Regions from separate parts of the Streptosporangium sp. NPDC048886 genome, predicted to be linked through region 2. Evidence: riboswitches for the same ligand, from Rfam matches in the RefSeq annotation. Region 2 holds a riboswitch; each other region holds the start of a gene.

What was found. Region 2 has a riboswitch for cyclic di-AMP ahead of ACZ6R6_RS37775 (hypothetical protein). Riboswitches for the same ligand answer to the same signal wherever they lie in the genome.
Region 1: linked by a shared signal. The riboswitch ahead of ACZ6R6_RS08020 (C40 family peptidase) and the one ahead of ACZ6R6_RS37775 (hypothetical protein) in region 2 are both predicted to bind cyclic di-AMP.
Region 3: linked by a shared signal. The riboswitch ahead of ACZ6R6_RS34275 (C40 family peptidase) and the one ahead of ACZ6R6_RS37775 (hypothetical protein) in region 2 are both predicted to bind cyclic di-AMP.
Region 4: linked by a shared signal. The riboswitch ahead of ACZ6R6_RS34025 (C40 family peptidase) and the one ahead of ACZ6R6_RS37775 (hypothetical protein) in region 2 are both predicted to bind cyclic di-AMP.

The regions. Positions count from the first base shown of each region.
Region 1 is NZ_JBVJHH010000005.1:182,887-189,886, forward strand. Features, by position in the region: gene ACZ6R6_RS07995 (ATP-dependent Clp protease ATP-binding subunit) at 1-346, opposite strand, end outside; gene ACZ6R6_RS08000 (histone-like nucleoid-structuring protein Lsr2) at 612-944, opposite strand; gene ACZ6R6_RS08005 (hypothetical protein) at 1,063-1,302, opposite strand; gene ACZ6R6_RS08010 (RDD family protein) at 2,232-3,473, opposite strand; gene ACZ6R6_RS08015 (amino-acid N-acetyltransferase) at 3,715-4,368, opposite strand; cyclic di-AMP (ydaO/yuaA leader) riboswitch at 4,707-4,857, shown strand; gene ACZ6R6_RS08020 (C40 family peptidase) at 4,950-5,912, shown strand; gene ACZ6R6_RS08025 (LuxR C-terminal-related transcriptional regulator) at 6,083-6,283, opposite strand; gene ACZ6R6_RS08030 (TetR/AcrR family transcriptional regulator) at 6,500-7,000, shown strand, end outside.
Region 2 is NZ_JBVJHH010000040.1:75,944-82,943, reverse strand. Features, by position in the region: gene ACZ6R6_RS37795 (DUF4388 domain-containing protein) at 1-251, shown strand, start outside; gene ACZ6R6_RS37790 (roadblock/LC7 domain-containing protein) at 361-774, shown strand; gene ACZ6R6_RS37785 (hypothetical protein) at 786-1,157, shown strand; gene ACZ6R6_RS37780 (alpha/beta fold hydrolase) at 1,205-2,065, opposite strand; gene ACZ6R6_RS37775 (hypothetical protein) at 2,236-2,823, opposite strand; cyclic di-AMP (ydaO/yuaA leader) riboswitch at 3,061-3,209, opposite strand; gene ACZ6R6_RS37770 (ATP-binding protein) at 3,886-6,237, shown strand; gene ACZ6R6_RS37765 (response regulator) at 6,234-6,887, shown strand.
Region 3 is NZ_JBVJHH010000034.1:40,347-47,346, reverse strand. Features, by position in the region: gene cimA (citramalate synthase) at 1-547, opposite strand, end outside; gene ACZ6R6_RS34295 (O-methyltransferase) at 826-1,479, shown strand; gene ACZ6R6_RS34290 (Uma2 family endonuclease) at 1,582-2,175, shown strand; gene ACZ6R6_RS34285 (branched-chain amino acid aminotransferase) at 2,233-3,327, opposite strand; gene ACZ6R6_RS34280 (3-isopropylmalate dehydrogenase) at 3,500-4,546, opposite strand; cyclic di-AMP (ydaO/yuaA leader) riboswitch at 4,714-4,942, shown strand; gene ACZ6R6_RS34275 (C40 family peptidase) at 4,930-5,574, shown strand; gene ACZ6R6_RS34270 (hypothetical protein) at 5,637-5,759, opposite strand; gene serA (phosphoglycerate dehydrogenase) at 6,072-7,000, opposite strand, start outside.
Region 4 is NZ_JBVJHH010000033.1:108,176-115,175, reverse strand. Features, by position in the region: gene ACZ6R6_RS34040 (hypothetical protein) at 1-13, shown strand, start outside; gene ACZ6R6_RS34035 (C40 family peptidase) at 153-1,109, shown strand; gene ACZ6R6_RS34030 (esterase/lipase family protein) at 1,474-2,721, shown strand; cyclic di-AMP (ydaO/yuaA leader) riboswitch at 3,848-4,006, shown strand; gene ACZ6R6_RS34025 (C40 family peptidase) at 4,152-4,607, shown strand; gene ACZ6R6_RS34020 (hypothetical protein) at 4,683-5,468, shown strand; gene ACZ6R6_RS34015 (M48 family metallopeptidase) at 5,677-6,954, shown strand; gene ACZ6R6_RS34010 (glycosyltransferase family 4 protein) at 6,951-7,000, shown strand, end outside.

The DNA.
Region 1 (7,000 bases), on a different contig from region 2:
CCTCACGGATGAGGCCGAGCAGGATGTGCTCGGTGCCGATGTAGTTGTGACCCAGCTGCAAGGCCTCGCGGAGCGACAGCTCAAGGACCTTCTTGGCGCGCGGGGTGAAGGGAATGTGCCCCGACGGCGCCGACTGCCCCTGGCCGATGATCTCCTCGACCTGCTGACGCACACCTTCAAGACTGATGCCGAGGCTCTCCAGAGCCTTGGCGGCAACGCCTTCACCTTCGTGGATCAGACCAAGAAGGATGTGCTCCGTACCGATGTAGTTGTGGTTGAGCATCCGGGCCTCTTCTTGGGCCAGGACGACAACCCGCCGTGCGCGGTCGGTGAACCTCTCGAACATCTCGTCGCTCCTCACAGAGCGGTAAGGCAGGTCCGGGATGTCCGGGCCCTGTCATCCCGCATGGTAGCCCCGACCCGGCGACCGCTCTAAGCAGAAGACGTTCCCCGAGAGCAGGGCGTTCACCCTCCATCCAACTACTTACCGGGGGTGGGATGTTCCCGATACGCCGCAAGCGAACGACGTTTATCGGCCCCTCAAACGCGTCATGCGGTCATGGCCGCCACCGGACCCCACCGTGGCCGCCATAACCGCATGATTCAACGATCTAGTGAGCCGCTTCGTACTGCTCGACGATCTTGGAGGCGATTCGACCGCGCTCGCTGACATTAAGGCCGTGCGACTTCGCCCATGCCCGGATGTCGGCGCTCTTCTCCCGCGTCAGTGCCCGAGCCCCACCTGCGCGGCGGCGGCGAGGGGCCAGCGCCCCGGAACGGCGGGCGCTCTGCACGAAAGGCGACAGGGAGTCGCGGAGCTTCTTCGCGTTTACGTCACTCAGGTCAATCTCATAGCTGGTGCCGTCAATCGCGAAGGCGACAGTCTCATTGGCCTCGCCCCCATCGAGGTCGTCGATGAGAATCTCCTGGATCTGCTTGGCCATCTACGCAATCCTTTCGCGGAGTATTGTTTCATTCGCAAGCTAAACATATACCCGCAATCGGAGAGCGGCAATTCCGGGAGCCCGGCGATTCTTGCCGGGAACCCAGACCGCGAGTGGATCAGCTGTTCTGCGACTCAGCCCGATCGGGCCGTTTTGCCGGGCGGCGGCCGGCGGCTTCACTGCGAAGAAGCTTGACCACTCCGTAGATGAAGGCCCCGCCGACGACCACTGGAGGTATCAACGCGGACAATACGTCGCTCATTCGTCCTCGCTCCGCACCTGGGGTGACATTCTGGAGACCATGGAAATTTTCGGCGGCGGCGGCGTCGTCGCCCGCGCCGGGGACCCGATCGATCACGCCGGATCCGCCTACCGATGACCTTAGCGTCACCGGCGGGCGGCGCGCGTCACCGGGGCGACCATGCGGCCGTGCACTACCTTAATGCTTCTCTCCAGCCGTCTTACCGGTTGCACTCCGGAAAGCCGCCTGGAAAAACCCGACAGAGCGATCACGTGATGATCAACTTTGCCGGAAAACCAATGCCCGCCCAGGTCCTCGACCGCGAGGCCACCCGCCGCCCCGCCGCGAAACCCCTGCTGAAGAGGGCTGCGGACAAGGATGAACGGGATCGTCGCGGAGCCGGAGACCGTCACCGCAAGGTCGGCCGCGGAATGTCCGTGGTGATGAGAACAGCCGGTTGGAGAGCCGTCCGCTTCACCGGGCGGGCGGCCCGCGGCGCAACGCCATCGTACGGAACAAGGCGGGGCTTCATCGCTTTCTTACCAAGAGTACGTCCGCCTCTGGCATGCGGGACATAGTCGTACCCCGTATAACCACCAAACGCGATCGGGTGCGCCAACAACCCCGGCAACACCATGGGGCCCGGCCGCGGATCGGCAAGAAGGTCTTCGCGGGCCGGCCCGAAGGCCCGGAGATGGCGGAGAAGGCGAAGGAGAGAATCCAGTAGAGCGCCGCGGAGACGGAGCGGCGGCGATGCCGGCGGCCGGGCGCGCCCGCCATTCGGCCACCGGCACGGGAACTCCCGGCGGCAAGTGCCCGCCATTGGTCCTCCATAGGACCATAGGGGCCGCGGGCGGCGGCGACGCCGATCGGCTGCGTTTGTCGGCGCCGGCGCGCGAGGGGGCGGCCATAACCTTCCCCCCGGCGACGCGTATGGGTTTGCGCTTCCATGGCGGCGCGGCGGAACGCCGTTACGGGGCCGGTTTTCTCATCCACGCATGAAATCGGGGCCGGCGGTTCAACCGCCGGCCCCGATATTCACGGAACTACTTGGTCTTGACGACGACCGTCTTGGCCACCTTGTCGTGCAGGGCCTGCTGCAGGGGCTTGTCCCACAGCGGCCAGAGCACGTCCACCAGCACGAAAACGCCCACCACCAGATTCACCAGCAGGGAGAGGAAACCCAGCAGGGCGGAGAGGCCGTTGACGATGTAGCTGCCGAACAGCACGAGAGCCCGCTTGAGCGCGCTGCCCATGTCGATGTTGCTGACCAGCTGGCCGCCCACCGGGACGACCTTGATGCCGATGATCTGCTTGCCGAGGGTGGTGCCGTTGCGCCCCAGCATGAAGACCTCGTAGCCGATGAGGGCCACGCCGACGATGAGCGTGTTCACCATCGACTGGAGGAAGATGTTGCCGGTCACCTCGTAGGTGGCCGGGTCGAACGACACCCTGAACGGCAGCGAGGCCACGAACCCGACGATGCCGGCGGGGATGCCCACGATCAGGAGGTCGAGGATGCGGGCCACCAGACGCTGCCACCACTCCGCGAGCGGGGCGGGGGCGCCGGGAGGCGTCGCGCCCTGCGGCGCGTATCCCTGGCCGTAGGCGGGAGCCTGCTGGCCGTATCCCTGCTGCTGCCCGTAGGCGGGCTGCTGGCCGTACGCCTGCTGCTGGCCGTACGCCTGCTGCTGCCCGTAGCCCTGCTGGGCGTCCTGCTGGCCGTAGGCGGGAGCCTGCTGGCCGTATCCCTGCTGCTGCCCGTAGGCGGGCTGCTGGCCGTAGCCCTGCTGCTGCCCGTAGTCCGGCTGGGCGGGCTGCTGGCCATAGGACTGCTGCTGCCCGTAGGACTGCTCCTGGGCGGGCTGACCGTAGGCGCCGGTCCCCGGCTGCTGACCGTAGCCCTGCTGGCCGTAGGACTGCTCCTGGGTGGGCTGGCCGTAGGCGCCGGTCCCCGGCTGCTGCCCGTAAGCAGGCTGCCCGTAGGCGCCGGTCCCCGGCTGCTGGCCGTAGCCCTGCTGCTGCCCGTAGTCCGGCTGGGCGGGCTGCTGGCCATAGGACTGCTGCTGCCCGTAGGCGGGCTGCTGGCCGTAGCCCTGCTGCTGGCCGTAGTCCGGCTGGGCGGGCTGCTGGCCGTAGGCGGGCTGCTGGCCATAGGCGCCGGTCCCCGGCTGCTGACCGTAACCCTGCTGCTGGCCGTAGCCCTGCTGCTGACCGTAACCGGGCTGGGTCTGCCCCGGGCCGGTGTGCGGCTGTGAGGCATCCGATCGATATCCCACAATTGTCACGTCGGGATCATGTTCGCCAGGGGCTCGACCCGCATTGTGCTGTCCGTACTCCGGCTGTCCCGACGGTGTGCGATCGCGGTCGGGATCATCCTGATACGGCGGCTGTCCGGTGCTCACCGCGTCACCTCACTACTTCGACGGCGCATGTGGCCATATGTGAGGCTCACATGCTTGCTGCAGCACAAGGTATCGAGATAGGTATCAACAGTCATCTTTCTGATCAGTAACCGTCAAGGTCACGTCAGCCCTGATCGCGCGCCAGATGGAGCAGCATCCGGGTGTTTCCCAAGGTGTTCGGCTTGACGTGCTCAAGATCGAGGAACTCGGCGACACCCTCGTCATATGAGGCGAGAAGTTCGGCGTAGACCTCCGGGGAGACGGGCGTGCCCTGAATCTCGCGGAATCCGTGCCGGGCGAAGAACTCGACCTCGAAGGTGAGGCAGAAGACCCTGCGGAGTCCGAGCCCGCCGGCGGTGCGGATCAGCTCGGAGACGATCTTGTGACCGATGCCCAGCCCCCGGCAGGCGGGGTCGACGGCGACGGTGCGGATCTCGGCGAGGTCCTCCCATAGGACGTGGAGCGCCCCGCAGCCCACGACCGCGCCGGCCCGCTCGGCCACCCAGAATTCCTGGATGTCCTCGTACAGGGTGACCGTGGCCTTCTCCAGGAGGCGCGGGCCGGCTCCTCCGTAGGTGTCGACGAGCCGCCGGATGGCACGCACGTCCGGCGTGCGGGCACGCCGTACCGTGACCGCGGCCGCGTCCGGAGCGGCCTCCGGCCGGCTCAGCGGCCCCTGCCCCGCGTCCACGCCCGCGACGTCGGTCTCCGGCCGCCGCCCCGCGGTCCCGGCGCCGTCCGCGGCCGGGGTGGAGGAATGCTGCGCAACCTGCTCCATGACCGATCAGCGTACGTCCTCGGCGCGCTCGAATTACGGCTCACCCTTAACTCGTGACCCGCAGCCACCAGATGACCCACGGTAGTCGATTCATGACGCTGGGCTGAAGGCGCGAACAGCGGAGCGGAACCCGCCTTTCACATGGTCATGGAGCTGCGGAGACCTCCGGCCGAGACGCCGCGGGGCCTCATAGAACCAGCTTGGAGCGCATGTCGATCATGAAGTCGCGTGATCTTCTCGTGACATTTCAGTTGTGAAAGCTCTACCGAGTTTGTAGTTCTGGTTGAGCATGAACCTCCAATTGCACTAATGTCCGTGCTCGATGTCAGCGATGTTAAAGCGCTGAACCGCCGAATCCCCGGACCCGGGGAACCGGGGACCCACCCTTTAGTCCCCCGGGGTGAATCCGAGGTGGCACCAGCACCCTCGGTAGGGCTGCCTCCGGCCCGAACCCGTCAGCTAACCCGGTAGGCGGCCGAGAGAGGAGCCTGTTGGTGAAGCGCACGCGTGACCGTGGGAGAGAGCGCGCGGGCAGACATGCCCGCCGTCGAGAACACGCCTCACGTGGACTCACCCGCCGCATGACGGTCATCGGACTGGCGTTCGCCTCCCTGACCCTCGGCACCCCTCTGGTCTCGGCCACCGCCGACCCGCAGCCCGGTCTCCAGGAGCTCGCCAAACAGGTCGAGAAGCTGCACACCGAGATCGAAACGCTCACCGAGCAGTACAACGGCGGGCGGGTCAAGCTCAAGCAGGCGCAGCGCGCCGCCGCGAGCGCCAAGAAGACCCTCGCCGTCAGCGAGTCCCAGCTGGCGGCCCGGCGCACCAAGGCCAGCCTCCTGGCGCAGAGCAACTACATGTCGGGGGGCCTGGGCTCGACCCTCGCCTTCACCCAGTCGTCCGACCCCGACACCTTCCTCGACCTGGCGACCACGAGCTACGCCCTCCAGCAGCAGCAGAACGAGGAGGTCGCCCAGGTCGCCCAGGCGATCAAGGCCGCCGAGCGGGCGCAGGCCGGCGCCAAGGCCCGCACCGCCGAGGTCAAGGACCTCCTGTCCGACATCGGCGCCAAGCGCACCAAGATCGAGCGGCTCGTCACCAGGGTCGAGAGCGACCTGTTCAGCGAGGTGCGCAGCCGGGCCAAGACCACCCGGGGCAGCCGGGTCAAGATCAGCGTGCCGGTCGTCGGCAGCGGCAAGGCCGCCGAAGCCGCCCGCTGGGCGCTCAGTCAGCAGCTCAAGCCGTATGTCTGGGGCGCCGAGGGACCCAACTCCTTCGACTGCTCCGGCCTGGTCATGTGGGCCTACCAGAAGGTCGGCATCAGCCTGCCGCACTACACCGGCGACCAGTGGACCGCGGGCACCCACATCTCCAGAGAGCAGCTCCGCCCGGGCGACCTGGTCTTCTTCTACAGCGACCTGCACCACGTCGGGATCTACATCGGCGCCGGCCTGATGGTCCACGCCCCCCAGACCGGTGACGTCATCCACATCGCCTCGATCGACAACCGGCCCTTCGCCGGAGGCGTCCGGGTCGCGGACTGAGCCGCCGGGCCTGAGGCCGCCGCCGGGGTCCCTGGGATCCCGGCCGAGGCCGGAGCCCTGATCGAGGCCGGAGCCGTGATCCCCGGCCGAGATCGCGGGCCGGGCGGCGGCGGGCCCGCGCTTCCCTGCCGAGGTCACGGGCCGGGCGGCGGGCCGGCCCTCCGCAGGAGCTAGATCAGACGGCGGCGGGCGGCCCAGGCCACGGCCTCGATCGCCGTGGCGACACCGATGCGGTCGCAGATCCCACGGAGTCTGCGCCGGACGGTCCGGCCACTGATGTCGAGACGACGCCCCACCCGGTCCACGGTGACGCCCTTGGCAAGTTCTGCCAGGAGCACGAGATCTTCGTCACTTAGACCGATCTCGCCCATGCCCAGGAGGCTTTCGCCGCGACGGGAATCCACTTCGGGATATGCCATCTAGAGTCGCTCCCCCCGCACTGAACTCAGGCGTGAGTATGTTGGAATCAAGGCCGCCCGTCAGGAACGGTAAACGCCTTGTTCAAAGGTCGTCAAGCTCCGATCTCCATAGGGGCGACGGACGCTATTGACATAGCGCCCGCTACGTGAAGTACTCATGATATGTCAGTGCCTTTGCGGTTAAGTCGCAGCCAAGCCAAGGCGCGCACCCGCAAGCGTCTGCTGGCCGCCGCAGGCGAAGTCTTCGCAGAACAAGGTTTCGCCAGGGCCTCGGTCGACGAGATCGCCTCCAGGGCGGGCCACACGGTCGGTGCCGTCTACTCACATTTCACCGGAAAAGATGACCTCTTCCTCGCACTCTTCGACGAGCACGCCCCCCATCCCCTTGACGGCGTCGGGGAAATCCCCTCCCAATGTGAGGACGACGAGACCGCCTTTGCGGCATTCGGCGACTATCTGGCCGGAGTGGCCGATCGGCACACGGCCTGGAGCACGCTGGAAATGGAGTTTCTGCGCTATGCGCTGACCCGGCCGGAATTACTCGACCGGCTGGCCGCCCGCTGGTGGGCTCCCCGTACGGCTGTCGCCCGCCTGGTGGCCCCGCGCTGCGCGGCACACGACCCGGCCGCCGTGGCGACCGCGATCATCGGGCTCTTCGAGGGGCTCGTC
Region 2 (7,000 bases):
AGCTGGCCGCGGCCGGGCTGCTGCACATCCCGCAGGCCGGGTCCGCCGGACCCGCCGCGCCCGGCCCGCTGCCCCGGCGTCCGAAAGGCGGCGCGGGGCAGATCGGCGACCCCCCGGGCGCCCCGGCGGCGCCGTGCCCCCAGCCGACGGGCGTGGCGCGGCCGGCCGCGCCGCTCCCCCGGACGACGGGCGACCCCACCGACGTGAACCTGCTCATCCGGCTCAGAGACGCATTGGAGGCACTCACTTGACCCCCTCCCCGCCCCGCAGGACGGGACATCCACGCCGCAGGTGCTTGGCGAGCTTGATCCGATGCCTATAAGGCTGCGGACGCTGAAGCTGATCGGAAGGAGGACGCCCGTGGAAGCGCGTGACGAGGCGCGCCGGGAGGCGGCGCTGCTACGTGACGAGATACGCCGGGAGATGACGCTGCTGCGGGAGCGCATGACGGATGTGAACGGAAGCATCGCGTGCAGCGTGGACGGCCTGACGATAGCCAGCGACCTCGACGGCGACGTCGAGCAGATCGGCGCGCTGTCGTCGGCGATGCTGGCCCTCAGCCGCCGGATGACGGACATGGCCGGCAAGGGCGCCTTCGAGGAGACGTTGATCTCGGGCACCAACGGCTACGCGGCCTTCTACGCCGCGGGCCCGGAAATCGTCCTCACAGTTCTCGCCCGCCCGGGGACCAACCTCGGGCTGCTGCGACTGGAGGGCCGCAAGACGGCGGCGAACCTGGCCGCCATCACGTCCCGCATATCGATATCCCAGTGATCGGAGAAGACATGGGCAACATGGACATCTCTCTCAAGGAGATGATGGCGATCGACGGTGCCCTCGGCGCGGTGGTCGTGGACTACAACAGCGGCATGGCCCTCGGCGCCCTCGGCGGCTCCAAGGACCTGGACCTCCAGATCGCCGCGGCCGGCAACACCGAGGTCGTCAAGGCCAAGATGCGGACCATGGAGTCGCTGGGCCTCAAGGACGGCATCGAGGACATCCTCATCACGCTCAGCGGCCAGTACCACGTGATCCGCCCGGTCAGCGGCCGGGGCGGCAAGGGGCTCTTCCTCTATCTGGCGCTGGACCGCAGCCGGGCCAACCTGGCGCTCGCGCGGCACAGCATGCGCGGTATCGAGGAGAAGCTCGAAATCTGATCCTCCGGTACGGCTTGCGCCCCGGGAGGCGCGGGCCGTACCGGAGCTCAACGCTCGGCGGCGGAGGTGAGCTCGTCGATCGCGGCGACGAACTCGGGCCAGAGCGGGCGCGGCAGGTCGTGGCCCATGCCGGGAAAGGTGATCAGCCTGGCCCCGGGGACCGCCTCGGCCGTGGCGACCCCGCCGGGCAGCGGCACGAGCTGGTCGTCCTCGCCGTGCATCACGAGGGTGGGCACCGTGAGGTCCCTCAGCAGCGGCGCGCGGTCGCCGGAGGCGATGATCCCGGCGAGCTGCCTGGCCGTCCCCGCCGGGTCGTAGCAGCGGTCGTAGCTCAGCCCGGCCAGCCGGGCGATCCGCTCGCGGTCGAGCGGGTAGCCCGGCGAGCCGATGACCTCCCAGGTCAGCAGCGACTGCCGGATGGCCGCCTCGCGGTCGAGCGAGACCGGCGCCATGAGCGCCGCCATCGCGGCCTCGGTGGGCGGGGCGGCGTGCACGCTGGGGGTGGACATGATGGAGGTGAGGCTGCGCACCCGGCGCGGGGAGCGGATCGCCAGCGTCTGGGCGATCATGCCGCCCATCGAGGCGCCGACCACGTGGGCGGACTCCCATCCGAGCGCGTCGAGCAGCCCGGCGGCGTCGTCGGCCATGTCGCCCAGCAGGTAGGGGGGCCGCCCGTCGCCGCCGAAGGCGGGCACGGCGGCGCCGTGGAGATGGGTGGACTCCCCGGCGTCCCGGTTGTCGAAGCGGACCACGTGGTGCCCGCGGTCGGCGAGCAGTTCGCAGAGCCCCTCGTCCCAGTGGATGCGCTGGGCGCCGAGCCCCATGATCAGAAGGAGCGGGCGGTCTCCGGGCGTACCGAAGGTGTCGTAGGCGAGCTCGATGCCGTTCGCCCGGGCACGCCGGGTCACGACGCTCCCGCCGCACCGGTCACACCGGATGCCATGCTGGTCATGCCGGACAGAATGTCATTCTGTGGAAATGAGAGCAAGAGCGGACGCCCGGTGTGGGCGTCCGCTCCTGTCTTCGCGGGAGGCGAGCTTCTGCGGGGGCGAGTCTCGCGGGGGAGGCGAGCCTCGGGTTACTTGTTGACCACCTGCGGCGGGGTGGCCGGGTTGTTGTCGATCCGGCCCCAGGCGCCCTCGGAGAACGGCACGGGCCGGTTCTTCTTGCCCGGGCCGCTGCCCCACTTGGTGATGACGTAGTCGACCTTGATGTGGCCCATGCCACCGTTGCCGTCCACGCCGAGCGTGTCGGAGTTGAACGTGCCGCCGGTCAGGTCGGCGAAGGACTTGGCGTCGAGGTCGATCATGACACCGCTGCTGGAGGGCACGCCGGGGCCGCGGTCGCCGACGAAGAACTTGGCCTTCTTGCCCTTGTAGATGACGTAGCCCTCGGTCATCAGCGGCCAGCTCGGGCTGGCGATCATGCCCTTCTGCATCGGCTTGCCGCTCGCGGGCAGGCCGGTGTCCCCGGCGCGGCCGGAGGAGTCGTCCCAGAAGTAGGAGGCCTTGGTCGAGCCCTTCAGGAGGGCGACCTCGGAGCCGGAGCCGGAGCCGGGGGTGGAGGCGCCGGTGTCAGCCGCTGCGGGAAGAGCCGAGACGACGGCCGAGGAGGTCAGGACGCTCGCACCCAGGAGGGCGGCGGCCACGAAACGGTTCTTACGCATACCAAGGGAGAAACGCATGAGGAAAAAAGACTCTTTCGCGAGGGAACGGGGAGGCGCGTGCGCCGTAAAGAGGCGCAGGCGGATACGCGCTCACAGGACAGAAGAGGCGTAGCAAGCTGTGCAGGCGCTACGCGGAGCGCGGCGGGGGCCGCATTCGGACGCGGCGAGGAAGTCTTAGAGGGCCGGCACCAACGGGGTGGACGCCGGCGGCAGGAGGGCGTGGTGCCCCATGTGGTGATCTCCTCTCCATCTCGTCTACCGGGTTAGCTGACGGATTCGGGCGGTGGAGTTGCCCTACCGCCGCATGTTCGCGGCGGATTCACCCCAAGAAGTGGGTCCCCGGTTCCCGTGGCCTGACGGCCTCCGGAATTCGACGTCGGCCGGCCGCTCCTTCCATTGAAGGGCAGGTCGCCAACCGATCACGAATAGGACACTACCCCCCATTCGGGGGCAAAGCAAAACAAAACCCATGGAAACCCCAGAAGATCTACCTCAACGGCCAAGAAAAGGCCATTGGCCAAGCCTTGACCGTGCCCCCCGGGAACGCCGACCCCGTTGGAACTGTTAGGAGAGTTACTTAACGACTTATTGCTGATCATGCCGTTGAGCTGGGGAAACGCTCATTCTCCTGGCTGGGTGCGGCCCCTCGGCGGACAGGGCCGGGATCTCCCTCACTATGGCCGCGGCCGGCGTGCCGGCCCTTTGTCGACGGCGCTCATTACCTCCGCACACGCCCATGAGTCGAGGAAAACGCCTGTCAGCCGGGCCTACATCTGCTTTCCGGAAGATCCAGGAATGCCCGACTCCGCTCCGGGCAAAGCCGCGGTCATGACATCCAGCCGCCGTAGGACCGGAACGAGATCGGCACCGCCGACGCCGGCGACAGGCGGAGGACACCGGCCCCAGCCCGGTCAACGGCTCCCACACCCACCGTTCACGGGCTCCTCCCGGCCCCGGGCTCCCGGCGTCCCGGCGGATCCGGCGGGCGGCCCGGGTCCGCCGTCCGGGTGAGCACCGCCCGGGGCCCGCGGCCGCGGGCGATGCCGACAGTAGTGTGGGCCCGTGCTGATCGCCCTCGGTTGCGCGGTGCTCCTCACGGTCCTCTACACACTGGCGGTGTACGGCACGGCCGGGCCGGCGGCGATCGGAGCGGTCGCCGCCGCGCTGGCCGTCACCCTCGTGGCCGTGATACACGGCGGGAGTCTCCAGGACTCCGTCGGAGCGGGAGGGCTCACGGCGGGCGGCGCCGCGATGGCGTGGGCCATGGGGCGTTCCCACCGCCGCCGCAGGGCCGACCGTGCGGCGCTCGCCGCCTACCGGGCCGCCGCCGAGGCCGTGCCCCGGCTGGCCGCCATCACCGAACGCGACCGTCTCGCCGCCGAACTCCACGACGTGGCCGCCCACCGGCTCACCGGAATCGTGGTCGCCTCGGCCGCCGCCCTCCGTCTCGGCGACCCGGTCCGCGCCGCCGAGGCCGTCACCCATGCCGCCGACGCGGGCCGCCAGGCCGTGGCCGAACTCGACCGCCTCTGCGTCCTGGACCGCCGCGGCCACGCCCCCGCCCTCGGCGACATCGACACCCTCCTCATCGGCCGTCCCGGTGTGACCTACCACCGCGCGGTCGCCACCGCGCCGCCGGAACTCGCCGCGGTCGCCTTCCGCGTGGTCCGCGAGGCTCTGACGAACGCGATGCGCTACGCCACCGGCGCCGCCGTCCACGTCCGGGTGGAAGCCGTCCACGACACCTCGGCGGCACCGGCCGCCACCGGCTCGGTGCCCGCTCCGGCCACCGGCCCGGGGGTCACATCCGTCGTCGCCGGCCCTCCGGCGGCAGAGGCCGCCGCCGGCCCCGTCACGTCGGCCGCCACCGGCTGGCTGGTGGTGACGGTCACCGACGACGGCGGCCCGGCGGCCGTCTCCGGCCTGGGCGCGGGCACCGGCCTCGCCGCCCTGCGCCGGGCCGTCGGCGCCCTCGGCGGCACCCTGCACGCCGGCCCGCGCGTCGATGCGGACAACGATCCGCGTGCCGGCCGGCGCCTCCACCAGGACGACGACCCACGCGCCGGCCGGTGTGCCGGCCCCCTCCCGCACCGCGCCCCGCCGTACGGCCCCGCGTCCGCGACGGAGACGGCGCGGACTCCCCCGCCGCCCCGCGGCTGGACGGTCCAGGTCCGCCTCCCGCTCACGGCCGCCCCCGCGCCCGGCCGCCCCCGCCCGTTCCCCCGGCTCCGCTACGGCGACAGCCGACGGGACGCCCACCGGCACGGCCGTGCGGCGGGCTGGCGGGGGACGGCGGCGCTGGACTGGGCCCTGGTGGTGCTGGCCGTGGCGCTGCCCGCCGGAGCCGGGCTGCTCTACGCGGAGGTGCCTGAGCCGTTCGCGACCCCGGCGTCCGGAGCGCTGCTGTCGGTCCTGCTCGTACTGCACGCCCTGCCGCTGAGGTGGCGTCGCGAGATGCCGTGGCCGAGCCTGGCCGCGGCGCAGTCGGTGCTGTCGGCCTGGCTGTGGTGTGACGCGGCCGGGTGGACCGCGCCGGAGTCGGCGCAGCTGGTGCTGTTGTGCTGGTGGGTGGAGCTGACCTTGGTCTACAGCGTCGGCGCGTACGGCGGGCGCGGCTGGCCGGCCCCGCTCGCGGTGGCGGCCCTGGGCGCCTTCCCCCTGGTCGACGGCTTGACAGGGCCGCCGGTGGCCGTCTGGGCGACGCTCACGGCGGCGTTGGCCGTCCCCGCCGTCGTGGTGTGGGCCGCGGGCGTGTCCGTCGGCGGGCGGCGGCGCCGGCTGCGGGACGCCGCGGTGCTGGAGCGCGACCGGCTCGACCGGGACGCGGCGGCGGCGGCCCGGGCCGAGCGGGACCGGATCGCCGCCGGGCTGCGCCGTACCGCCAGATCGCGGGCCGAGTCGGCGGTCAGGGCGGCCGACGAGCGGCGCCTCGACACCGTCCTGGCCGAGGCCAGGGCCGGTCTCACCGTGCTGCGCGAACTCCTCGGCGAGCTGCGCGACGATCCCGCAGACGACGCCCTTCCCCCCGTCATCGCCGCGATCTCCGCCCTGGCCGCCAGAAGCCACGCCGCCGTCCGTTACACGGGGACGCGCCGGCCGATGCCCGCCACCGTCGAGGTCGCCGCCTACCGGATCGCCGAAGCCATGCTTCCCGGCGGCGTGAGCGGCGTGAGTGGCATGAGCGGTGTTGGTGGCATGAGCGGCGTGAGCGGTGTTGGTGGCATGAGCGGCGTGAGCGGTGTTGGTGGCATGAGCGGCGTGACGGTGACCGTGGCCTACCTTCCCGACGGCCTGGCGCTGTCCGGTCCGGCCGAGGCCCGGAAGGTGCGCGCCACGGCCGACGCCGCGGGCGGTACGGTCACCGAGACGGAGGACGGGGTGCGGGTGTGGCTACCGGAGGTGGGGCCGGCGTGATCCGGGTGACGGTCGCCGACGACCAGGCGGTGGTCCGGGTGGGGATCAGCGCGGTGCTCGACGCCGAAGCGGACATCACCGTCGTCGGCCAGGCCGCCGACGGCGGGACGGCCGTGGCCCAGGCGGCGTCCCTGCTGCCCGACGTGGCCGTCCTGGACATCAGGATGCCCGGCCTCGACGGGCTCGCGGCCACGGCCCGGATCACGGCGGAGGTCCCGGGCGTGAAGGTGGTGGTGCTCACCACGTTCGGCCTGGACGAGTACCTGTTCGCGGCGCTGCGCGCGGGAGCCGCCGGGTTCCTGCTGAAGGACGCCGACCCCGAACGGGTCATCGACGCGGTCCGGGTGGTCGCCGGGGGTGACGCGCTGCTCGACCCCGGGGTGACCCGGCGGCTGCTCGACCGCTTCGCCGCCGGTGCCGGCCCGGCCGACACCGCCCGCGTCGCGGGTCTCACCCCCCGCGAGACCCAGGTCCTCCTGCACGTCGCCCGGGGCCTGTCCAACGCCGAGATCGCCGCCTCCCTGGGGATCAGCCCGGCCACGGTCAAGGACCACGTCGCGCGGATCCTCGCCCAGCTCGGGGTCCGCGACCGCGTCCAGGCCACGATCGCCGCCTACGAGGCCGGACTGGTCCGTCCCGGGATGCGGTGACCCCGCCTCCCGCGACGTCCCGACCGCGGACGGGGCCCACCGGCGGCATCCGTCTCCCGGGCGAGAGGGCCCCCGCCGCACGGCGGGGGTGGGGACGGTCCTGAAGGAGGGCG
Region 3 (7,000 bases), on a different contig from region 2:
CGTTGGTGTCGCACAGGGCGATGACCGAGGCCCCCGCCTCGGCGGCGGTGCGCAGGACCTCCAGCGCGTAGGCTGGATTGGACGCGTAGCCGTCGAAGAAGTGCTCGGCGTCGAGGAAGACCCGCTGTCCCTCCGCACGAAGGTGAGAGACCGTGTCGCGGATCATCGCGAGGTTCTCCTGGAGAGTCGTACGGAGGGCCAGCTCCACGTGCCGGTCGTGACTCTTGGCGACAAGGGTCACGACCGGCGCGCCGGATTCGCGCAGGGCGGCCACCAACGGGTCGTCGGCTGCCTTCACACCGGCTCGGCGGGTCGCACCGAACGCGGCGAGCTGCGCGTGCTTCAGGTCGAGCTCTGTTTGAGCCCGCCTGAAGAACTCTGTGTCCTTGGGGTTGGCGCCCGGCCAGCCCCCTTCGATGAAGCCGACGCCCAGACCGTCCAAGTGGCGGGCGATGGCCAGCTTGTCGACCACCGTGAGGTTGAGGCCCTCCTGCTGGGCGCCGTCACGGAGTGTGGTGTCGTACACGTGGAAGCGGTCGTCGGCCATGTCAGTCTCCTTCGCGGGGTTCGATGATTCGCCGCGCGCTCATCCGGCTTCGAAAAACAAAAAAACCCCTCACGGACGTGAGAGGTCTGCGCGCTGGCGGTGTCCCTTTTCAGCCAGCGCGCCTGCCGATAATGAGCAGACCGTAGAACATGATGCTCTGGAGTCTGCCACACGCTGACACCATTTGACACATCGATCTCACGATCCGAGATATACGGTCCGCCGACACGGGCTCGGACCTCAGCCGCGAACCGGCCGCCGGTGGCGACAATGGCCCCATGAAGGCGACTTATCTCGACCCTGCCGTCGGGCAGTATCTGCTCGCGCACACCACCCGGCCCGACGATGTGCTCGACGCGCTCGCCGTGGAGACCCGCGAGGCCACCGGCGACAGCGCGGTCATGCAGCTCTCCCCCGACCAGGGGCCGTTCCTCACCATGATCACCCAGCTCAGCCGCGCCGGGAACGTGGTGGAGGTGGGCACCTTCACCGGCTACTCGTCCATCTGCCTGGCCCGGGGCCTGGCGCCGGGCGGCAGGTTGACCTGCTTCGACCTCAGCGAGGAGTGGACGGCGATCGCCCAGCGCTACTGGGACAAGGCCGGGGTCGCCGACCGGGTGGAGCTGAGGATCGGCCCGGCCGCCGAGCGCCTGGAGGAGCTGCCCGGCGGGCAGAGCGTGGACCTGGCGTTCATCGACGCCGACAAGGCCGGCTACCCCGTCTACTACGAGATCCTGCTGTCCCGCCTCGCCCCGGGCGGCCTGATCCTCGCCGACAACACCCTGTGGAGCGGGCGGGTCGCCGACCCCACCGCCGACGACGACGACACCCGGGCCATCCGCGAGTTCAACGACATGGTCATGGCCGACGACCGGGTGACCTCGCTGATGCTCCCCATCGCCGACGGGCTCACCATGATTCGAAAGCACTGACGAGGAGTTCCCCGAATCCCGGACGGGCGCGAACTTTACGGTTACTTTGAGTCGCGTGTCAAACACGTTGCGCCCACCCGCGCGGAGGGGAAGATTGAGACCATGGCCAAAGTTCTGGAACGACCGACTGCGGATCCACCGCAAGAGGATCTCCGCGACGAGCTCGCGAGACGGCTGCCAGAGGTGCGCGAAAGATGTCCCGGCCGGCGTGTCGAGCTCATCAACGGCCGGATCGTGGTGAGGGAGTTGCCCACCGACAGCCACAACGACATCGTCTTCTGGATCATCACCCAGCTCGTCGGCATCGTGACCGGACAAGGCTGGAAGATCTGGCCCGACATCACACTCCACCTCGGCCCGCAGACCGACCGATACCGTCCTGATCTCACCGTCGTGCCCTCCAATCCCAGGATGTGGGACAAGAACGAGGTCTACGGCGATGTCACCCTGCTCGTGGTGGAGGTGGTCTCCCCGAGCAGCGTCAACGACGATCACGTCATCAAGCCACGCAACTGCGCGCAGGCGGGTGTGCCGCTCTATCTCGTTGTCGACGCCTTCGACGAGCAGGTCCGACTCCTCAGCCATCCCAGCCAGAAGGGATATCGGCAAGAGGTCATCGTCAAGTTCGGCGGCTCTCTGGACCTACCGGAGCCGTGGAATGTGACGATCGACACCGACAACCTGCCCAGAGTCTAGAACTTCCGGCGAGGAGAGCCCGGCCAGGTGGGAGGCCGGGCTCTTCTCGTGTCCGGGTCAGCAGATCTTGTGGACCCAGCCGTGGGCGTCGGGGCGGGAACCGTACTGGATGCCGACCAGCTCCTCGCGGATCCTGGCCGTGACGGGGCCCTGGGTGCCGTCACCGACCGTCCAGGCGCGGTCGGCGCCCTTGACCGAGCCGACGGGGGTCACGACCGCCGCGGTGCCGCAGGCGAAGACCTCGGTGAGCTCGCCGGACTCGCAGCCCGCCTGCCACTCCTCGATCGACAGACGCCCCTCCTCGGCGGTCAGGCCCAGCTCGGAGGCGAGGGCGAGGATCGAGTCGCGGGTGATGCCGGGCAGGAGCGTGCCGGTGAGGGCCGGGGTGAGCAGGCGGTCGCCGTAGACGAAGAACAGGTTCATCCCGCCCATCTCCTCGACGTAGCGGTGCTCGGCCGCGTCGAGCCAGACCACCTGGTCACAGCCCTGCTCGACGGCCTGGCGCTGGGCGACGAAGGCCGCCGCGTAGTTGCCGCCGCACTTGGCGAAGCCGGTGCCGCCGGGGGCGGCGCGGGTGTATTCGGTGGACAGCCAGACCGAGACGGCCTTGCTCCCGCCGAAGTAGGCGGCCGCCGGGGAGGCGATCACCATGTAGCGGTAGGTCCGGGACGGGTAGTTGACGCCGAGCGCGGCCTGCGTGGCGATCATGAAGGGGCGCAGGTAGAGGCTGTGCCCCGGGGTGGTGGGGACCCACTCGCGATCGGTCTGGACGAGGAGCTCCAGCGACTCGACGAACGCCTCCTCGGGCAGCTCCGGCATGGCCATCCGCACCGCCGACTGGTTGAAGCGGGCGGCGTTGGCGTAGGGCCGGAAGGCCGCGATCGCGCCGCCGTCCTGGCGGTATGCCTTCAGGCCCTCGAAGAGCTCCTGGGCGTAGTGGAAGACCGCGGTCGCCGGGTCCAGGCTCAGCGGGCCGTACGGCATGAGCCGCGCGTCGTGCCAGCCCTCTCCCTCGGTGTAGTCGATCGAGATCATGTGATCGGTGAATGTCTGCCCGAACCCGGGGCTCGCCAGTACCTGCTCACGCTCGGCTGCGGTGCGAGCGTGGTCGGAGAGCTGCACGTCGAAGCTGAGCTTCTGAGCGGTGGTCATGGCGGAGATCCTTCTCTTGAGGCGGTCTGCCCTTGGGTCCATTCTGCGGTGGACTCAGGTAACGGGAAACTACTGCATCTATGTCGAAAACCGGCACTGCAGGGATAAACGAAGACGCGCCTGGCGGCTCCAGTGAGCCGCCAGACGCGTCTGAGTGGGGGAGGCGGCTCTGTCAGCCGGCTACTCGGGCGGTGATGTCGTCACCGATCTCGTGAGTGGTCCGGCCGGTCCAGCCGGTAAGCCGCTCGACCAGGTCGTCGGCGACGGCCTGCTCGACCTTGGCGGCCTCGTCGGCCAGTCCGAGGTGGTCCAGGAGCATGGCGACCGACAGGATCGTGGCGGTCGGGTCGGCCTTGCCCTGACCCGCGATGTCGGGGGCGCTGCCGTGGACCGGCTCGAACATGCTCGGCGCGGTCCGGTCGGGGTTGATGTTGCCGCTGGCCGCCAGGCCGATGCCGCCGGCGACGGCGGCGCCGATGTCGGTGATGATGTCGCCGAAGAGGTTGTCGGTGACGATCACGTCGAACCGCTCCGGCTGGGTGACGAAGAACATCGAGGCCGCGTCGACGTGGCAGTAGTCGGTCTGGACGTCGGGGTATTCCAGACCGACCCGGTCGAACGTGCGGGCCCAGAGGTCACCGGCGTAGGTGAGCACGTTGGTCTTGTGGACCAGCGTCAGCTTCTTGCGGGGACGGCCGAGCGCCTTGTCGAAGGCGTAGCGGACGACGCGCTCGACGCCGAAGGCGGTGTTCAGCGACTCCTGGGTGGCGACCTCGTGCGGGGTGCCGCGGCGCAGCACGCCGCCCGCGCCCGCGTAGAGGCTCTCGGTGCCCTCACGGACGACGACCATGTCGATGTCTTCGGGGCGGGCCTTGCCCAGCGGGGTCTCGACGCCGGGGAAGAGCTTGACCGGGCGGAGGTTGACGTAGTGGTCGAGCTCGAAGCGGAGCCTGAGCAGCAGGTCGCGCTCCAGGATGCCCGGCGGCACGCTGGGGTCGCCGATCGCGCCGAGCAGGATCGCGTCGTATCCGCGCAGCTCGTCCAGGACCGCGTCGGTAAGGGTCTCACCGGTCCGGTGGTAGCGCTTGGCGCCGAGATCGTAGGTGACGGTCTCCACCTTCGTGCCGACCGCTTCGAGCACCTTCAGGCCCTCGGTGACGACCTCGACTCCGATCCCGTCCCCGGGGATGACTGCCAGACGAATGTTGCGCGAATCCATGCAGGCACCTTACCGGTCCGTCTCGGTAATCGAACACCGATCTCACCCATCGGACATTTTCGCGCGTACGGGACTCATGATCCACAGCCGTCCCGGCCGCTATGATCCCTTTGTCCGCTTTTGCGACGTATTGACCCTTTCGTTAAGTTTCGTTATGGTCCTCTGCATTCGAACCGATGCCTAATCCGCCGGGCCGTCCCCCCTTTCGGCCTGCGCGGAGCCGGGGAACCACTTCCGGGACCCACGGCCGCCCAGGACTCCGCGCTTCGCATGGCGGAGCCATGTCCTGAGCCGCCTTCACGGGTCCCTTGGGGCGAATCAGCGCTTCGCGCGCCGTAGGGCGGCCTCCACGCCCGAGCCCGACAGCTAACCCGGCCGGCCCTATGGAAGGAAGCATCCTGTCCGGCAAGATTCACCCCCGCGTCCTGTCCCTGTTCGTCGCCGGCGCCGCCGTGCTCGCGACCCCGTCCCTCGCGCTGGCCGACTCCCCCAAGGCCGACTCTCCCAAGGCTGACGCCCCCGCGCCCATCACCGCCACCGCGCCGCTGACCGGGCCCAAGCTCAAGGAGATCATCACCAAGAAGGCCCCCGTGCCCGCCTGGAAGCAGGCCGTGAAGTGGGCCATGTCCAAGCGCGGCACGCCCTACGTCTGGGGCGGCACCGGCAACGGCGGCTTCGACTGCTCCGGCCTGATGCTCCGCGCCTACGGCGCCGCCGGGATCAAGCTGCCCCGCGTGGCCGCCGCCCAGTACGCGGCGTTCTCCAAGAAGGTCTCCTGGAAGAACCTCAAGCCCGGTGACCTCGTCTTCTTCCACAACCTCGGGCACGTCGGCATGATCACCAAGCCGGGTTACATGGTCCACGCCCCGCAGACCGGCGACGTGGTCAAGGAGGAGAAGCTCAACTCCTGGCGTCGCAGCACGTTCGTCGGCGGCGTCCGTCCCGACCGCACGGGCGTCAAGCTCGCCGCCGAACAGGCCAAGCTCGCGGCCCAGCCCGCCCCCACGATGCTCCAGGCCACCCCCTGATCCCCGGAGGGCGCCGGTCACCCGGACCGGCGCCCCGCAGGTCGGATGAGAGCCCTACCCGGCTAGCGGGTGGGAGCGCCCCCGTTGTCGCGGCGGTCCAGGGCGGTCTGGAGCGCGTCGGCGGCCTCGTCTTCGGCGTCTTCGGGACGGTTCCAGGGATACATGTCGTACATGGCGATTCTCATCTCGGTCGCATGCGGGCAGGGAGAGATGGTCCGGACTCCGGTCACGGATCGGACCGGGCCTGAGTGCCGCGGGTCCGGATCGCGGACCGGCGGCGCGGGGCCGGCGTGCGCCACCACACCGCGGCGGGCTGCCGGCCTGCCCTGTCAGGCCCCGCCGCGGCAGGTAATGAGTGCGAGAACCTGGCGCATTTCCTGCCAGGTTACCCGCCCGTACGGACAGCGTCCCGCACTCCGTACACACTTCTCACATGCTGAGACACACAACGGCTGCCGCCCCCGGCTTCCCGGGGACGGCAGCCGTCGCCGTGCGCGCTAGTCGGCCAGGTCGACCGAGCGGCCGCTGTCGGCGCCGATCTCGGCGCCGATCACGTCGAGCACGTCGGCCGGGATGGCGGAGTCGACGGTCAGCGCGATGAGGGCCTTGCCGCCCTTCGCGTCCCGGGCCACCTGCATCGAGGCGATGTTGATGCTGTGGTCGCCGAGGATGCGGCCGACGACGCCGACGATGCCGGGGCGGTCGGTGTAGGTGAAGAACGACAGGTGGTCGGTCGGCTCGATCTCCATCTGGTAGCCGTTGACCTCGACGATCTTGGTGATCTGGCGCGGGCCCGACAGGGTGCCCGAGACCGAGACCGTCCGGCCGTCGGCCAGCACGCCGCGGACGGTGACGACGTTGCGCCAGTCGGGGCTCTCGGAGCTGGTGACCAGTTCGACGGTCACGCCGCGGTCCTTGGCCAGGAGCGGGGCGTTGACGTAGGTGACCGAGTCTTCGACCACGTCGGTGAAGATGCCCTTGAGCGCCGCCAGCTCCAGCACGCGGACGTCCTGGGCGGCGATCTCACCGCGGACCTCGACGTCGAGCCTGGTGGCGACCTCGCCCGCGAGGGCGGTGAAGACCCGGCCGAGCTTCTCGGCCAGCGGCAGGCCCGGCTTGACGTCCTCGGCGACGACGCCGCCCTGGACGTTGACCGCGTCCGGCACGAACTCCCCGGCGAGGGCGAGCTTCACGCTGCGCGCGACCTGGGTGCCGGCCTTCTCCTGGGCCTCGTGGGTGGAGGCGCCCAGATGCGGGGTGACGACGACCTGGTCCAGCTCGAACAGCGGGCTGTCGGTGACCGGCTCCTTGGGGAAGACGTCGATGCCGGCGCCGGCGACGCGGCCTTCCTTGATCGCCGAGTAGAGCGCGTTCTCGTCGATGATGCCGCCGCGGGCGACGTTGATCAGGCGCACCGACGGCTTGA
Region 4 (7,000 bases), on a different contig from region 2:
GGCCTGCGTTTGACCGCCACCTGCGGTTAAGCGAGCAAATCGGCCAAAAAGGTGAGCTGACCCTTACTAGTTCTGTACTATTCCGCCCAGGTCTTTGCACTTGGGGAGGCGGCACTGTGGCCGTGGCAGGTATGCCGGTTGGATTCAGGCGGATGCCGATGGCCGCAGGGCTGGCCCTCGCGCTGCTCCTGCTGCCGGTCGGCGGGGCTCTCGCCGAGCCGAAACCGACGGTCGCTCAGGCCAAGAAGAAGCTGGACAAGCTCAACGAGCAGGCCGACAAGGTCGTCGAGAAGTACAACCAGGCCGGCGAGAAGCTGAAGAAGGCCCGCAAGAAGTACGAGACGCTCAACACCGATCTCGCGCGCCAGAACGCCAAGGTCGCCGGGCTCCGCCAGGAGCTGGTCACGATGGCCGTCAGCAGCTACCAGCTCGCCGGTGTGACCGGCTGGCAGGGCCTGATGAGCCAGCCCGACCCCGGGCTGCTGCTGGGCGGCCTGGCCAGGGCCGAGCAGATGTCCGCCGCCCGCGCCCGGTCCCTGGAGGCCTTCGACGAGGCCAACAAGGCGCTGCGCGACAACCGCGACAAGGCCAAGACCGCCCTCGGCGAGGCCGACGCGACACGCGACGAGCTGGCCGCGGAGAAGGCCAAGGTCGAGAAGATGGTCAGGGCCCAGACCAAACTGCTGCGCGAGCTCGGCACCTTCAAGTCCGGCAACCCCAACAGCACCGGGATCCAGTACAACGGCCCGGCCTCGGGCAACGCCCGGGCCGCCCTGGACTTCGCCTTCGCCCAGGTCGGCAAGCCGTACCAGTACGGAGGCACGGGTCCGGGCGGCTGGGACTGCTCCGGCCTCGTCCAGGCGTCCTGGCGCAGCGGCGGCGTCAGCCTCCCCCGGACGACCTGGGAGCAGTGGAGCTGGGGCGCGAGCCGCAAGGTCTCACTGAGCGAGCTCCAGGCCGGAGACCTCATCTTCAGCGAGGGCCTGGGCCACGTGAGCCTCTACGCCGGCAACGGCCGGATCGTCCACGCCCCGCAGACCGGAGACGTCGTCAAGGTCGTCCCCCTGTCGGCCTACGGCCGCCGCCTGGTCGGGGCCGTCCGCCCCTGACCGCCGGGCGTTTGGAGCGGCCGGCCGCTCCGGGCCTGGCGTACGGCCCTGCCTCAGGTCCGCCGGACGCCTCTCGCCGCGGTTATCGGGAGAGGCGTCCGCGTTCAGCGGGGCGTCGACGTCCTGCGCGGCCGCCCGGGACGGCGGCGCGCCTGCCGCGCCGGCCACTTCATGGACGCCGGCCGTCAGACCGGCCACCAGTCCTGGCGCCGATGCCAGAGTGCGGCGACAGCCGTCGCGCACAGGCGCAGGTCGACGTCGTCCCGGTCCCGCTTGACTGCTTGGGACGCGCCGCGATGCGGACCATCAAGAAAGAAGCGTCACTTTAGGTACTCATGGTGTCCCGCAAGGTAACTATCCGGGTGTGATCAACAAAAAACAGCTCGTGAGCGCCCTGAGCGCCGCATCGCCGATCCTCTTGTCCTCCAGCGCCAGCTCCAGGGCCGAGGCCGCCACCACCGCCCCGCCCGCCGAGCCGTGGAGCGACCGCTGGCCGCTGCCCGGCGGGACCGCGTGGGTGTACTACGGCGACAGGAATCCCGGCCTGACGCGGCCGGTGCTCCTGGCCGACGGCTTCGGGGCCGGGCCCAGCGACATCGACGAGCTCTACGACGGTCTGGAACGGCGCGCCTTCCCGCTGATCAGCGAGCTGCGCCGCCGCGGCCGCGACGTCGTCATCATCGGCTACGACGACCGCGGCGCCTCCATCCTCGACAACGCACAGACTGCCACCGCGGCGATCCACCGCGCCGTCGCCGAGCGGCTCGGCAGCACCCGGCTGCTGGCCGGCGGGTTCAGCATGGGCGGCCTGGTCACCCGCTATGCCCTCGCCCAGATGGAGTTGCAGCGCATCGACCACCAGGTCGGCGTGTATTTCTCCTGGGACACCCCGCACCGCGGCGCCTACGTGCCGATCTCGCTCCAGGCGTTCGCGCACTACATCAAGGCCTACGACTCCCGCTTCTCCGACCAGTTCAACAGCCCGGCCGCCCGCCAGCTGCTGGTCTGGCACCTGCCCGACTGGAACGGCGTGCCCGGCGTCGACCCGCTGCGCACCCAGTTCCTCCAGAAATTGGAGTCCGTCGGCGGCTGGCCGCGTATTCCGCGTCTGCTCGCCGTCGCCGACGGGACCGGAACCGGAGCGGGCAACGGCATCGAAGCCGGTGAGAGCGCGCTGCTCGGCACCGGTGACCTCATCGACGGCACCGAACTACGCACCCAGCCCCTCGAACCCGACACCCTCGTCGCCAAGCTCCGCGTCCTGACCCCCAACGTCGCCGAGGTCCAGGCCCCGGGCGTCCCGCCCGTCGGCGGCGCCCCCGGCGGCACCCTGCCGGGCTTCAAGATCCTCGCCGACGCACTCAACGCCATCGCCGAAACCACCGGTCTCGGCCTGGGCGTCGACAACCCGATCCCCGGGCACTGCTTCGTCCCGTCGATCAGCGCCGTCTCCATCCGTGACATCACCCAAGCCGACCTGTACACCGACATCGACGCGCTGCCCCCGGACAACAGCGACCTCGACGACTTCTTGTGCAATAGCACCAACAACGGCCACACCGAGATCACCGAAGAGGCCGCCACCTGGCTCCTCGACCGCCTGCCCGACTGAAGGCACACCCACTGCCACCATGACGGTCCCGCACCCCTGCCCGGGTGCGGCTGAACACCGGGGAGAACGACTGGTAGGCGGCAACACCGACAGCGGTCCTCCTTCCGCCCCGTGCGGGAGGGAGGACCGCGCAACACAGCCGATTCGCTTCAGGGAACAGCCCTTCCGTGAAGCAACCCGGCGGCATGCCGTCATCCACCCCCAGCTCGGCGTCCCTGCCCGCCGGGCAGGATCACGCAAATCACTTCACGAAAGGTGGTCAGGCTTCCCAAGGGGGACGACAGCCTCCCCGTGTGGACAGAGCGCCACCTCGATCTGGCCGTGCGCGGGGCCCGCTCGGCGGAGCTCACCGCCAAGATCTCCCGGCATCTGGAGCGCTTCGGCGCCTGGATCACCGCGCACGCCCCGGCCGGCCCATCGCCGAAGCCCTTGCTCTCGGCCCGCTCCCCGACCTGCTCCTTCAGGAGAGGGCGGCTCGTTTCCGCCGTATTCCGGCCGTACCCCGTCGGCGTAGGCCAGCCGACTTCCCCGGAGGCCCTGGTCTCGGAATCGGAGACGGTCCTGGCTTTCGGGAACACGCACCACGCCCGGGAGGAAGCCCGGTTCGGTACTTCCGAGAACAAGGTCGAGCTGCCAGCCGGCGGCTGGGGCCACGGCCGGGAGAAGGGCGTCACTACGGTTCCGGGGGCGAGCGGCCCTCCTGGATCGTGGAGGACGTCCGGAGTGGCGAGATCACCAGGAACGTCACCGGCCCCGGCGGGCGCCTGGCGGCGATCACCGCGGGGACCGGCCCGGCGCGCCTGCAGCTCGCTCCGCCGCGGGATCGAAGATCGCAATAAGTGTGACTAATGTTACAGAAAAGACGATCTTCACATGATGCTCAGGAGAATGTGACGAGAGTCATATCGGAATAATGGAACCGCCTATCACGCAGGGATTACGGAACTCCGGGCAGTGCTTATTGATCTACATTTCCTTTGCATTGCTTTGCTGAAATTTGGGGATCGGAGTACCTTCTGGCGTCGCGGTGGCACGCCATGTCACCGCGACGGATGCCTGCCCGGAAGCCGGCATTCCGCTAAAGAATCCAACTGGCCGCCGCTCCCCTGAGGGGTCGGACCCCACTCGCGGCGGCCTGCCGAATCCGTGCAGCCAGGAGGCATGGAACCGGGGACCCAAGGGCCCTCAAGGTATGGCCAGGGGTGAATCGGCATATGTCATGCCGTAGGGCGACTTCCCCGCCCGAATCCGTCAGCTAACCCGGTAGGCATCAGTGGAAGTCCCAAGGAGAAATCCTGTCTACCACCCTGCGTAACCCTCGTCTGTCGCGCCTTGCCCGCCTTTCCCTCGGCGGTGTCGCACTCACCCTGACCGCCTCCTCCGGAGCGGTCGCGCTGGGCTCCGCGGCGGCACAGGCGGAGACGGACAACGTGCATGCCATCCAGGTCAAAAGCACCGCGAAGGCCGCCAAGGCCGGGACGGGCAAGACCGGGAAGGCCGGCACGAGCAAGGTCGCACGACAGAAGGCGAAGGCGGCCAAGGCCGTCTCGGCGGCCACGAGGCAGATCGGCGATCCGTACCGGTGGGGAGCCTCCGGTCCCGGCGCGTTCGACTGCTCCGGGCTCGTCCAGTACGCGTGGCGCAAGGCCGGCGTCTCCCTCCCCCGGATCACGCACAGCCAGTACCGCGCCGTCAGGAAGAAGGTCTCGTGGCGCAGCCTGCGCCCCGGTGACCTGCTGTTCTTCTACGGCAAGGGCCACGTGGGCATGTATGTCGGCAAGGGCAAGATGGTCCACTCGCCGAGCAGCGGCAAGACGGTCCGGACCGTGCGGTTGAAGGGGTACTACAAGTCCTCCTTCGCCGGAGCGGTCCGCCCCGGCGGCTGACGGAGAGAATCGGCCCCGCCCATCCCCGGTGGATGGACGGGGCCGCTCCATGTCCGTCGAGTAGCATCGACTCATATGTCCGCCCCGAGAGGGCGCCGCGCCGTGCTGACCGGGATGCTGGCGCTGATGGGCGCCGGCCTGACCGCCGGAGCGGGACCGCCCCCGCAGCGGACGCGCGACCCCTGGCCCGGCTCCGCCACCGTGGTCCGCGGCGAGCACTCCGTCGTGATCGGTCACCACGTCCCCCCGGCCGACCTCCGCGACCTGGCGTCGCGGGCCGACCGCGCCGGCCGCGCCGTCGGGCGGATCTGGGGGCCGGTCCGGCCGGTGATCCTCTTTCCCGCCACCGACGCCGAGGCGGCGGCGCTCGCCGGCGCCGGGAGCACCGGCGGCCTGGCCGCGATGGCCACCGCCGACCGGGTGATCGTCCTGCCGTCGGGCTACGCGGAGCTCAGCGAGGTCGGCCGGGACGTGGTGATCGCCCACGAGCTCACGCACGTGGCCACCGGCGCGACCCGGGGCGGCCGGGTGCCGGCGTGGCTGTCGGAGGGGTTCGCCGACTACGTGGGATACCGCGACGCCGGGATCGGGGTCCGCGAGGCCGCCGCGGAGCTGGCCGAGGAGGTGCGCGCGGGCACCCTGCCCGCGCGGCTGCCGGAGGCCGCCGACTTCGCCCCCGGCGCGCCGCGGCTGGCGCAGTCCTACGAGGAGGCCTGGCTCGCCTGCCGCTACATCGCGGAGCGCTTCGGCGAGAAGGCGCTGGTGAGGCTCTACGGTAGCGATGTCGGCAGCGCACTGGGCCTGTCGCGGGCGGAGCTCACCGCCGCCTGGCGTGACCACCTCCGGAGGGAACTGGCATGACGCGGACCACGACGGACACGCCCTCCGGCCGCCGGCGCGCCCCGGCCGCGCCGGCCGCGACGGGCCGCCCGTGTCGCGGAGCGGCGCCGACGGAGACGGGCCGCCCGGTGCGCAGAGAGGTACCGGCCGCGACGGGCCGCCCGGTCCACGTAGCGGCGCCGGCCGCGGAGGACGCGACGGGCCGCCCGGCCCCGCGGGGAGGGCTGCGATGACGACGGTCGTGACGGAGGCGCGCCCGGGGGTCCGGGCGGCCGGGTGGGCGCTGGCCGCCCTCGGCGTGGCCACGCTGGCGATCGTGGCGCTGACCACGCCCTGGCGGGCCCTGCCCGCCGCGGCCCCGCCCGTCGCCCCGGACCCGGCCCGGGACTTCACCCCCGAGCAGATCGCCCGCTCCGAGGCCTTCGACGCCGTGCTCGGCGCGCCCGTCTACCTGTCGCTGGGCCTGACCCTGGTGGTGGCCGGGCTCCTGGTGGCCACCCCGCTGGGCGCGCGGCTGCTGGGCCGGCTGCGGGGGCCGTGGTGGCTGCGGGTGCTGCTCGGCGTCCTCGCGCTGTCGGCGGCGACGCAGATCCTGCGCTGGCCGCTGGGCATGTGGTCGGAGACCTACCTGCGCGAGTTCGGCCTGTCCACCCAGCACTGGCCGGACTGGACGGCCGACCGGCTCAAGAACATCGGCATCCAGGCCGGGCTGAGCGCGATCATGGTGCTCGCGGTGGTGGCGCTGGCGCGCCGCTACCGGCGCTGGTGGATCCCCGCGGCCGTCGGCGCGTTCGTGCTGACCGTGGCCGCCTCCTTCACCTACCCGGTGCTGATCGAGCCGGTCTTCAACGACTTCACGCCGATGCCCGCCGGCCAGCTCCGCGACGACCTGCTCGCCATGGCCGACCGTGACGGCGTGCCCGTCGAGGACGTCCTCGTCGCCGACGCCTCCCGGCGGACCACCGCGCTCAACGCCTACGTCTCCGGGTTCGGCGCGACCCGCAGGATCGTGGTCTACGACACGCTGCTGCGGGCCCCCGCGGACGAGGTCGAGCTGGTGGTCGCGCACGAGCTGGGCCACGCCAAGGCCGGTGACGTGCTGTACGGCACGCTCGTCGGCGGCCTGGGCGCGGCCTGCGGGGCGTGCCTGCTCTACCTGGTGACGTCCTGGGAGCCGGTACGGCGGCGCACCGGGATCGCCTCGGTGGCCGACCCGAGGGCGGCCGGCCTGCTCGTGGGGCTGCTGAGCCTGGCCACGGTCCTGTCCGGGCCGGCGCAGAACCTGGTCAGCAGGCACATCGAGGCCCGCGCCGACGCGCACGCGCTGGACCTGACCAGGGACCCGGCGGTGTTCGTGTCCATGCAGAAGCGGCTGTCGGTCACCAACATCTCGGACCTGTCGCCGGACGGCGTCGAATACGTGCTCTACGTCTCACATCCCACCGCGCCGCAGCGCATCGCCATGGCGCGTTCCTGGGCCCTGCTGAACGGCATGCAGGAGCCGTGAACCGTGCGCTGATCGTCACCAACGACTTCCCGCCCAGAGCCGGCGG